Regions from separate parts of the Streptomyces sp. NPDC096323 genome, predicted to be linked through region 3. Evidence: riboswitches for the same ligand, from Rfam matches in the RefSeq annotation. Region 3 holds a riboswitch; each other region holds the start of a gene.

Region 1 (3,265 bases), on a different contig from region 3:
GTTGCCGGGGACCCAGGCCGAGTAGGAGTCGGCGGTGTCGACGAAGTTGCCGCCGGCCGCCACGTACGCGTCCAGAACGGCGAAGGACTGCGCCTCGTCGGCGGTCCAGCCGAAGACGTTGCCCCCGAGGGCGAGCGGGAAGACCTGAAGGCTGGAGGAACCGAGCTTGCGGAGAGAAGTCATGGGTGCAACAACGGCTTCCCCCGGCACCGCTATTCCGTGGCCGGTACACCTGAACCGCGGCCGCGGCCGCGGCCGGGCTGCGGCTGCGGCTGCGGCCCGACACATACCGCGAGGGCACGGCCGCGGACAGACCGGCAGCCCTGACGTCGGGGGGAGCGTCAGGGCTGCCGGGGTCGCGGGGCCGGAGAACCGGCGCGGGGAAACGGTCTCAGACCGTCAGGCCACGGGCGCGCAGCCAGGCCATCGGGTCGATACCGGTGCCGTCCGGGGTGTGGACCTCCAGGTGGAGGTGCGGGCCGGTCACGTTGCCGGTCGCGCCGACGCGTCCGATGGTGTCGCCCGTCGTGACCTTCTGGCCGATGCTCACGTCGATCGAGGACTGGTGGCAGAACCACACCTCGGTGCCGTCCTCGAGCTCGAGGACCGTGCGGTAGCCGTAGGAACCGGAGTAGCCGGCCGACTTGACCGTCCCGCTGTGGACGGCCTTGATCGGTGTACCGGTCGGCGCCGCGAAGTCGAGACCGGTGTGGTAGCCGGAGGACCACATCGATCCTGCCTCGCCGAAGGTCGAGGTGATCGTGTACGAGGAGGTGGGGATGGCGTAGCTGGCGGCGAGCTTGGCCAGCCGCAGGGCCTCCGCCTTCTTCGCCGCCTCCTCCGCCGCCTTCTTCTTCTCGGCGGCGATCTTGGCCTCGGCGGCGTCCTGCTGCTTCTTCGCCTCGGCGGCGGCCTTTTCGGCGGCCGCCTTCTCCGCGGCGGCCTTGACCTCGGCGTCGGCGGCGTCCTGCTGCTGCTCGGCCTGCTGGAGGATGCGGGCGCGGAGGGCCTCACCGGCGTCGGTGGTGCCCTGCTCGGCCTCGGCGGTGGTGATGCCGGCGGTGGTCAGCGGGGCGGCAGAGGTCGCGGCCGCCGTCTTCTCCGCTGCGGATTCGGACTCCTCGCCCGAGAACAGCGCGCCGACGCCCGGAAGGGACTTGGCGTCGGGGAGGTTGTCCGCGAGGGAATCGGGAAGAGAAATGGAGACCGGCGGCTTGCTCTGGGCGGTGGCCATGCCACCCGCACCGACGGCCGCGATGACGCCGACGCCGAGGACGGTGGAGCTGCGGGCCAGACCATTGCGCTGCTTGGCGACGCGGTGCTTGCCGCGCACGGGGCGGACGGACTCCTCGGTGGGGTTCCATTCCTCCCAGGTCCGCTCGGACCCGGCCTCGTCGGCGCGGAAGTCGTTTCCGAAGACGCTGCCCCGATCGGTCCCGTGGTCGGTCGCGTAGTCGGTTCCGTACTCCGTACCGAAAGCGGTGGCGGGCCGGGGCGCGAAGTCATCGCCGTACTCGGACCCGAACCGGGAGGGAGCTTCGGGGGCAGGCTTGTTGGACGCCACGGGGGCGCACTCCTTTCCTTCCTTCTCGCCTACCGGGTTAGCTGACGGGTTCGGAGCAGGAAGGTCTCCTACGGGTTCTCCGTCTCGTGGGACAAGACAGAGACACCCGATTCACCCCATGTAGGTGGTTCCCCGGTTCCCTTGCGGAATTCGGCGCTCGCGCACGGTGCCGCCACTGACGGCGGCTGGGACAACCGCGCTGCGTTATCGAACGTTAATAGACACCGGGGTCCGATTCCAAGCTGTTCCCACTGATCGTTCACGCCCTTGGCCTGGACTTTACGGGACACAACCGGGTGGAATCGGACGAGTTGATCGCGCCTCAGCTACCGGTCAGTTCCTGACGTTGCGTCACATGTTATGCGGAGTGATGCGCTTCGGTTACGGACGGTGGCATGGCATCAAGGCCGCCACCCGCTTCCCACCCCACTCCACTCCCGCCCAACGGACCTCCGGCTCATCCGCCGCGCACGGCCGCCTCGGCGGACCTCCGGCTCATCCGCCGCCCAGGCCGACGATCTTCACGGTCCTGCGCCGGTCGGGCTGGCCCTCGGTGGGCCGTACGACCGCGAGCAGCGCCATGTCGTCCGTCGACTCGCCACCCGTGTGCAGCCGTACGTCATCGGTCAGCGCGGAGAGCAGCTCGTCGGGCCCCGGGAAGATCCGTCCCCGTAGCCGCTCGGCGGGGTCGTAGAAGACGCCTTCGGCGTTACGGGCCTCGGAGAGGCCGTCCGTATAGAGGAGGAGCGTCGCGCCGGGAGGCAGGTCCCACTCGTCGGCCCGGTCCGGCCACTCCCCCAGACCCATCCCCAGCGGCAGCGCGGGCATCGAAGGACCGAGCACCTCCACCACCCCGTCGGTGTGCAGCAGCAGCGGCTCGGGGTGGCCGCGGTTGACGATCCGCGCCCGCGCCGCACCCGGCTGGATCTCCGCGAGCACGGCGGTGACGAACCCCTCGAACGCGTCGAGGCCACCGCGCCGGTCCGACTCCCGCGCCAGCGCCCGCTCCAGCCGCTGCGCCACACCCTCCAGCGTCTCCTCCTGCTCCGCCGCCTCCCGGAAGGCCCCGATGACCACGGCCACCGCCTCCACGGCGTCCAGCCCCTTGCCCCGCACGTCCCCGACCACGAGCCGCACGCCCTGCGGGGAGTCCGTCACCGAGAACAGGTCACCGCCGACGAACTCGTCCGCCTGCGCCGCCTCGTACCGCGCGGCCACATGCAGCCCGCCGATCCGCTCGGACGGCGTCGGCAGCACGGCACGCATGGCGGTCTCCGCGATGACACGGGCCGAGGCCAGCTGCTCGTTGCCGCGCCGCACGACCCCGTTGATCACGACCGCGAGCACGGAGACGGTGAGGACGGTGACCAGTTCGATGGCGGGCACGACCTGGAGCAGGGTGCCGCTGTAGGCCCGCAGCCCGACGACCGCCAGCAGCGCGGCGACCCCGGCACGGACGGTGCCGGCCAGCGAGGCGAACGGTGCGGCGATCAGCGGGGCAGCCGCGTACAGGGGGATGGCGGTGAACTCGGGCGGGCTCAGGACGTCGAACAGCACGCCTCCGACGATCATCAGCCCAGGCAGCACCCGGACGAACCGGCGGGTCCGCACCCCTCCGCCACGTCTGAGCCGCCGCTTCTCCCGCTTCCCCACCTGCTGATCTCCTGCCCGGTACATCCACGGCCGCGGACGGTACCGCGT
Region 2 (3,265 bases), on a different contig from region 3:
GGCGAGTGCGCTCTCCACCCCGCGACGCGGCGGATGCGTGGGCGCGCTGCTGATCAGGGGCCGGCCCGCGAGCTCCGTCACCGGGAGCCGCCCGCTGCCGTCGGCCAGAACCTGCCCGGCGGCCGTGATCAGCACGAGTTCCTCGACCAAAAGCGGCTCGGAGACGACACCCGGGGGCGGCGGCGACGCGGGGGCGGGCTCATAGGCGTGGCTCAGGGCCAGATCCACCTCGCCGGCCGCGACCGCGGCCACCCCGCCCGGCGGCTCGTAGTCGGTGACGACCAGTTCGACGTCCGGGTGCGCCCGGCGGAACGCGCTCAACACCGGGGGCAGCAGATGGATGCCTGCGGTGGTGAAGGTGCCGACCCTCAGGCGTCCGCCGGAGAGTCCGGCCAGGCCCGCCAGTTCGTGGCGGGCCTGCTCCATCTCGTCGAGGACCCGCCGTGCGCGCCCCGCGAGAAGTTCGCCCGCCGCTGTCAACCGGGCGCCCCGGTGATGCCGTACCAGCAGCGGCGCCCCCGCCTCCCGCTCCAGTTTGGCGAGCTGCTGGGAGAGCGCCGGGGCGGTGTAGCCCAGGCGGACGGCGGCCCTGGTGATCGAACCGGCCTCGGCGACCGCCACCAGCGCCGCCAGCCGTGTGGGGTCGTACATTAAGCGTTCCTTTTGGCAGGCCCTAGAGATTGCAAGTACATGCTAAAGGCTCTCCAGGTCCAGAGTGGAGCCCATGGACACCCAACTGACCGCCTTCGTCGGAGTCGCCGCTGCCATGGTCGCCCTGCCGGGCGCGGACTTCACCGTCGTCGTACGCAACGCCCTCGCCTCGCGCGCGGCGGGGGTGGCGACGGCCCTCGGGGTCGCCGGGGGTCTTCTCGTCCACACCGCGCTCGCCGTGGCGGGCCTGGCCGCCGTGCTCGTGGCGGTGCCCGCGCTGTTCCGCACCGTCCAGGTCCTGGGCGGTGCGTACGTGCTCTACCTGGGCCTCAGCGCCCTGTACGCGGCCCGGCGGCGCGGCGCGCAGGGGGCGGAGGCCGGGCAGGACAACGGGCACGATGAGCGGGCCGCGAGGGGAACCGGGCGCGCACTGCGCCAGGGGTTCCTGACCAACGCGCTGAACCCCAAGGCGCCCGTACTCTTCCTCAGCCTGCTGCCGCAGTTCGTCCCGGCCGGGGCCGCCCCCCTGCCCAGGACGCTGCTCCTCGCCGCGATCGTCGTGCTGATGGCGCTGATCTGGTTCCCGGCCGTGGCGCTCCTGGTGGACCGCCTCGGCCGGTGGCTGCGCCGGCCGCGTACCGCCCGGGCGATCGAGGGCGGCAGCGGCGCGGCACTCACCGCACTGGGACTCGTCCTGGTGACGGGCCCGCTGCTGCACTGACGCGGGCGCGCGCTCGGGTACGGGGGAGTGGCTTCAACGGACCCGTCCGTAGGAGACGCTCCTCGTCCAGATCTTCTCCAGGCGGACCACGGCCCCGGTCTTGGGCGAGTGCCAGATCTTGCCGCTGCCCGCGTAGATGCCCACGTGGTAGATGCTGCGGCCGGAACGGAAGAAGACCAGATCGCCGCGCTGTCGTTGGGAGGGCGAGATGTGGCGGGTCTTGTTGTACTGCTGCTGGGCCGTGCGCGGGAGTTTCTTGCCCGCCTTCTTGAACGAGTACAGCGTCAGCCCGGAACAGTCGAAGCGGCTCGGTCCGGTGGCGCCCCACCGGTAGGGCGCCCCCTTCTTCGACGCGGCGATGTTGAGCGCCTTCATCGAATGCGTCGCGGCCTGGGCGTCGGTCGCGGCGCCGGGAACGAACAGCGTGCCGCCGACGGCGGCGAGAGTCATGGCCGAGGCCGTAGTGGCCCGGGCAAGCAGAGACGGGACATGAACCTGCGCAGTCATGCGCAACCCTTCGTCAGCCGCCTGTGAAGGATGACCTGTCGGGTTCGGGCCGGCGAAGTGGCCCGGCCGCATACGCGGCTTCACCCCGAGGGTCGGCCGGAAATCCGGTCGGCCCGTTGTGCTGGGTCCTCCACTCCTGCCGATCCACTCCTGTCGACCAGGCATCCGGACGGCGGCAGGACTCGGCGTCCGCCCGGACCGCCCCGCCGCGGTGGCGGGGGCTTGTCGTCCCAGGGATCTTGACTCACCGCGTGCCGGATTTCCGAGGTGAAACGGCGATATGTGACCCTCGTCACGAATGACCTGTTCGGGTGGCGAGATGCCCTCCGGGGCGCTGTCGCCATGCGTCGACCGATGCCGTACCAGCGACGTAACGGCAGATCTCACCCACGGTCCGGCTCGAAAGCGCAAATCGAGCTGTCCCTCGTGCGAAGTAGCGCCTACGCCGAACGAGGGAGAGAATTCGGTCGCCGCGTCGGGCGTGTCGGCCGACGGGCTGATCAACGTCGGGCGTGCCGCCGACAGACCGGTCAACTCGGCGGGTCGGGCGGCAGGGCGACCCGCCGCGAGCGCCGCTCGCCGTCGAGAACACGCAGCGCCCTGGTCAATGTGGCCGCGTGGATCCGGGATTCGCCCCGCTCGTGCATCAGTGCGAGCGCGTCCCGCAGGGCGGCCGCGTGCGAGGCCAGCGCCTGGGCGGCGCGCAGGGCGCTGTACGTGTCGCATCCGTGGGCCGGATTGATCCGGCCCACCTGGTCGAGGACTTGCAGATAGCGGTCGATGAACTCGCCCTCCGCGCGGGTCAGGGCGGGCAGTGGCGCGAACTCCGGTGGCTCCATCGCGGATTCACCGCGCCGGGTGCGGCGGGACGGACAGTCCGCGGTTCTGCACGATGTGGTCGATCAACCCGTAGTCCTTGGCGTCCTCGGCGTCGAGGATGAGATCGCGCTCGGTGTCCGCGGTGATCTGCGCGGCGGTGCGGCCGGTGTGACGGACCAGCATGCCGGTCAGCGTCTCGCGCATCCGGTCCAGTTCCCGGGCCTCGATCTCCAGGTCGGACGGCTGCCCCTGTACGGGCTCGGCGAGTTCGGGCTGCTGCACGACTACGCGGGCGCCCGGCAGGGCGTGCCGTCGGCCGGGCGCGCCGGCTGCCAGGAGCACGGCCGCGCCGGCGCCTGCCTGGCCGAGGCAGAAGGTCTCCACCTCGCAGGTGAGGTACGCCATCGTGTCGTAGATGGCCGTCATGGCCCCGAACGACCCACCCGGGGAGTTGATGTAGAGCTGGATCGGCCGGTCGGGCGCGTCGTGTTCCAGGTACATGAACTGGGCCACCAGGTCGGTGGCCGCCGTGTCGTCCACGGGCGTGCCGAGGAACACGACGCGTTC
Region 3 (3,265 bases):
TCCTGGCGGGGCACCTGAGGGTGATCCTCGGGGAGACGGTCCACGACCTCGCCCCCGGTGACAGCGCCCACTTCGACTCGCTCACCCCGCACCGGATCGCGGCACTGGACCGCGACGGTGCCGAGCTGCTGTTCGTCCACACCCTGCTGCAGAGCCCCGCCGCCGAACTGTGCCTCGGCAGCGGGATCCACCGTCGCTGAGGCGCCGTGCCCGCCACCGGCCCCGGTGGCCAGAGAGGACCTGTCATGTCCGATTCCGAGAACTACGACCCGCTCGGCCCGGGCCGGCCGAAGAACTACGACCCGCAGGAGAAGAAGATGCCGCGCGGGCTCGTCATCCGGCTCTTCGCCTACCTGGTGGCCGGGCACGTCATCGCCGGCTTCCTGTATCTGCTGTTCGCCGTGGGGATGCACAACCAGTAGGCCACCGGACCGCTCTCAGGACTCGTCGAGGAGGCGCTCGCGCAGCCGGTTGCGGGTCTGCGAGGTGATCTTGAGGCCCTCGGCGAGGTAGCGGTCGGTGCCGCCCCAGGTCTCGTCGATGGCGGAGAAGGCGGCGGCGAGGTAGTCGCGGTGGGCGCCGAAGAGCGGATTGAGCAGCTCCATCACCTCGGGCGACATTCCGGCGGGCGAGGCGTCGCTGCGGCGGATCTTGTAGCGGCGGTGCGCGTCGTTGGACTTGAGGTAGTCGGCCTCGATGGCCTCGCGCTCGACGCCGACGGCGAGCAGGGACACCGCGATCGAGATGCCCGCGCGGTCCTTGCCCGCGGCGCAGTGCATCAGGGCGGGCACGCTGTCCTCCGCCAGGGCGTGCAGCACCCGGCTGTGCTCGGCCGTGCGGTCCAGGATGATCCGGCGGTACGAAGCGGTCATGCGGCGGGACCCCTTGCCGTCGGCCAGGATGGACCGCAGCTCGTCCATGTCGCCGTCGCGCACCATGCGCCAGAACTCGGCGCCGTCCGCCGGGTCGCTGAGCGGGATACTCACGTTGCGCACGCCCGGCAGCTCCACGTCCCGGCCGTCCAGCTTGTGGTCGGCCGCGTTGCGGAAGTCGAAGACGGTGTGCAGGCCGAGACCGGCGAGGAACGCGGCGTCCTCGGCCGTGGCGTGGGCCAGGTGACCACTGCGGAAGAGCCGCCCGTACCGCACCCGGCGGCCGTCCGAGGTGGGCAGGCCACCCACATCACGGAAATTGCGGATACCCGCCAGCTCGGGCTCCGTCGACGGGGTCTGCGGCAGCTGCTGCGTCACGGTCACTCCTGGGGGCTCTGCCGCGTGCGCGTGTCGCCCGCGGGTCCACTCTCGTGACGATACGACATTGGTTCCTCAGGCAATCATCTCTGTGCGCGCCTGGGCCGCGGGCCCGGGTGCCGGGTCGCTGCTCCCGGCGACGAGGGCTCGACTCGCTTGGCTGTCCCGATGCGGTGGGGGGTGATGGGTGTGCATGTCCGTATTGGGGCTTTTCAGTGAACATGCCCCGCTTGTGCGGCAGATGGGAGCCCTCTCGTGAGCGGGATCTCATCCGTGACGGTGTGTGGTGGCGGGCCATCCGGGTATTCCGTGCCCGGCGCGGAAAGCCAAGATCCGTAATCCACGGAGTGTGACCGGAATTCCTCGCCGAATTTCCCGCACCGAATCCCGTACGCAAGTTGTGGCTTGTTTCCGCCGTCCCGGCTCGCTTAGGTTCACTGCACTCCGGACGGACCGCCTAATCCTGCCGCCGCCCGGAATTCGCACTCACTTCACCGCGTGGCAGGAGCGGGGGAACCAGGTAAGCCGCCGACCGGGAAACCGGCCGGCTCGGGGTGAAGTCGCGCCAGGCGCGACCGGACATCTCCAGTCCGAACCCGACAGCTCACCTCGCAGGCGCCGGAGAGGGAATCCTTCATGCCCATATCGGGTAAGCACCGCCGTCCCAAGTCCAGCACCATCGCCCGTGGCGTCGTCGCCGCGAGCGCCGGCGGAGCCGTCATCGCGCTTCCGCTGCTCGGCGCCACCGGTGCCCACGCCGCGGAACAGGCGGCTCCGGCCACCTCGAAGTCGGCCGCCGCGCACACCACCCCGGCCACCCCGGTCGCGAAGAAGCAGGCCGGCACCACGACCTACTCCGTGGTCTCCGGCGACTACCTGTCGAAGATCGCCGCCGAGCACAAGCTCAAGGGCGGCTGGGAGAAGCTGTACCAGGACAACCGCAAGGTCGTGGGCGAGAACCCGAGCCTGATCTTCCCGGGCATGAAGCTGACGCTCGGCGGCAAGGCCTGGGGCCACGCCCCGGCCACCTCTACGGGCTCCACCACCCCGTCGAAGGCTCCCTCGAAGGCCCCCGTCAAGACCGAGACGAAGGCCTCCACGACCTCCGCCTCGTCCTCCTCCGACGCCTCGTCGTCCGAGGAGACCTCGGCCCCGGCCGCCCAGAGCAACGACTCCGGTTACGTCCACCCGGTCCCGGGCAACCACACCACCGCCTACCGCGCCTCCGGTTCCAACTGGTCCAGCGGCAGCCACACCGGCATCGACTTCCCCGTCTCCACCGGCACCAGCGTGAAGGCGATCACCTCCGGCACCGTCGTCACCGCGGGCTGGGGCGGCGCGTACGGCAACGAGGTCGTCATCAAGCACGCCGACGGCCACTACTCCCAGTACGGCCACATGTCCTCGCTCTCCGTCTCGGCGGGCCAGACCGTGACCGCGGGTCAGCAGGTCGGCCTGTCCGGCGCCACCGGCAACGCCACCGGCCCGCACCTCCACTTCGAGGTCCGCACGGGCCCGGCGTACGGCTCGGACATCGACCCGATCGCCTACCTGGCGTCGCACGGCATCAACGTCTGATCAGGGCAACACCGGTCCGGTAACCCGGATCGGAGCAATGCGAAGAGGGACGGTGCGCGGCGGCGCACCGTCCCTCTGGCGTCGGCTCCCGCGCCGGGAAGCGGTAGGAGGGCGGCACTTGGCGTCGGCCGCACTTATTCCCCCTTTACCAAAAACTGACCGGGTGGTCTATCTCACCACCCGTCAACCCCGTATTACGGTCGCGTAGGTCACAATCGGCGGTGCAGGATATGCCCTTGTGGCAGACGATTCGAACAACATCCAGCAGGGCGTCACCAACCGACAGGGCGCCATCGAGTCGTACGCGGCGATTGGCGACAGCTTCACCGAGGGAGTCGGTGACCCCGGCCCGGACGGAACCTTCGTCGGCTGGGCGGACCGGTTCGCGGTACTCCTCGCGGACCAGCTCCCGGACCCCGAGGCGCCGACGGGCGGCG

Evidence for each region. A riboswitch is a leader RNA that binds a small molecule or an ion and turns the genes downstream of it on or off. The one in region 3 is predicted to bind cyclic di-AMP.
Region 1: another riboswitch for cyclic di-AMP. It lies ahead of ABTX18_RS14660 (M23 family metallopeptidase); the one in region 3 lies ahead of ABTX18_RS02555 (M23 family metallopeptidase).
Region 2: another riboswitch for cyclic di-AMP. It lies ahead of ABTX18_RS31030 (C40 family peptidase); the one in region 3 lies ahead of ABTX18_RS02555 (M23 family metallopeptidase).

Annotation. Positions count from the first base shown of each region.
Region 1 is NZ_JBEOSI010000004.1:716,901-720,165, reverse strand. Features, by position in the region: gene ABTX18_RS14665 (aldo/keto reductase) at 1-183, opposite strand, end outside; gene ABTX18_RS14660 (M23 family metallopeptidase) at 392-1,564, opposite strand; cyclic di-AMP (ydaO/yuaA leader) riboswitch at 1,576-1,730, opposite strand; gene ABTX18_RS14655 (PP2C family protein-serine/threonine phosphatase) at 2,060-3,241, opposite strand.
Region 2 is NZ_JBEOSI010000013.1:53,702-56,966, reverse strand. Features, by position in the region: gene ABTX18_RS31040 (LysR family transcriptional regulator) at 1-651, opposite strand, end outside; gene ABTX18_RS31035 (LysE family translocator) at 725-1,372, shown strand; gene ABTX18_RS31030 (C40 family peptidase) at 1,406-1,879, opposite strand; cyclic di-AMP (ydaO/yuaA leader) riboswitch at 1,883-2,053, opposite strand; gene ABTX18_RS31025 (hypothetical protein) at 2,410-2,718, opposite strand; gene ABTX18_RS31020 (ATP-dependent Clp protease proteolytic subunit) at 2,726-3,265, opposite strand, start outside.
Region 3 is NZ_JBEOSI010000001.1:569,196-572,460, reverse strand. Features, by position in the region: gene ABTX18_RS02570 (helix-turn-helix domain-containing protein) at 1-200, shown strand, start outside; gene ABTX18_RS02565 (DUF6126 family protein) at 246-422, shown strand; gene ABTX18_RS02560 (tyrosine-protein phosphatase) at 438-1,250, opposite strand; cyclic di-AMP (ydaO/yuaA leader) riboswitch at 1,728-1,883, shown strand; gene ABTX18_RS02555 (M23 family metallopeptidase) at 1,887-2,828, shown strand; gene ABTX18_RS02550 (SGNH/GDSL hydrolase family protein) at 3,067-3,265, shown strand, end outside.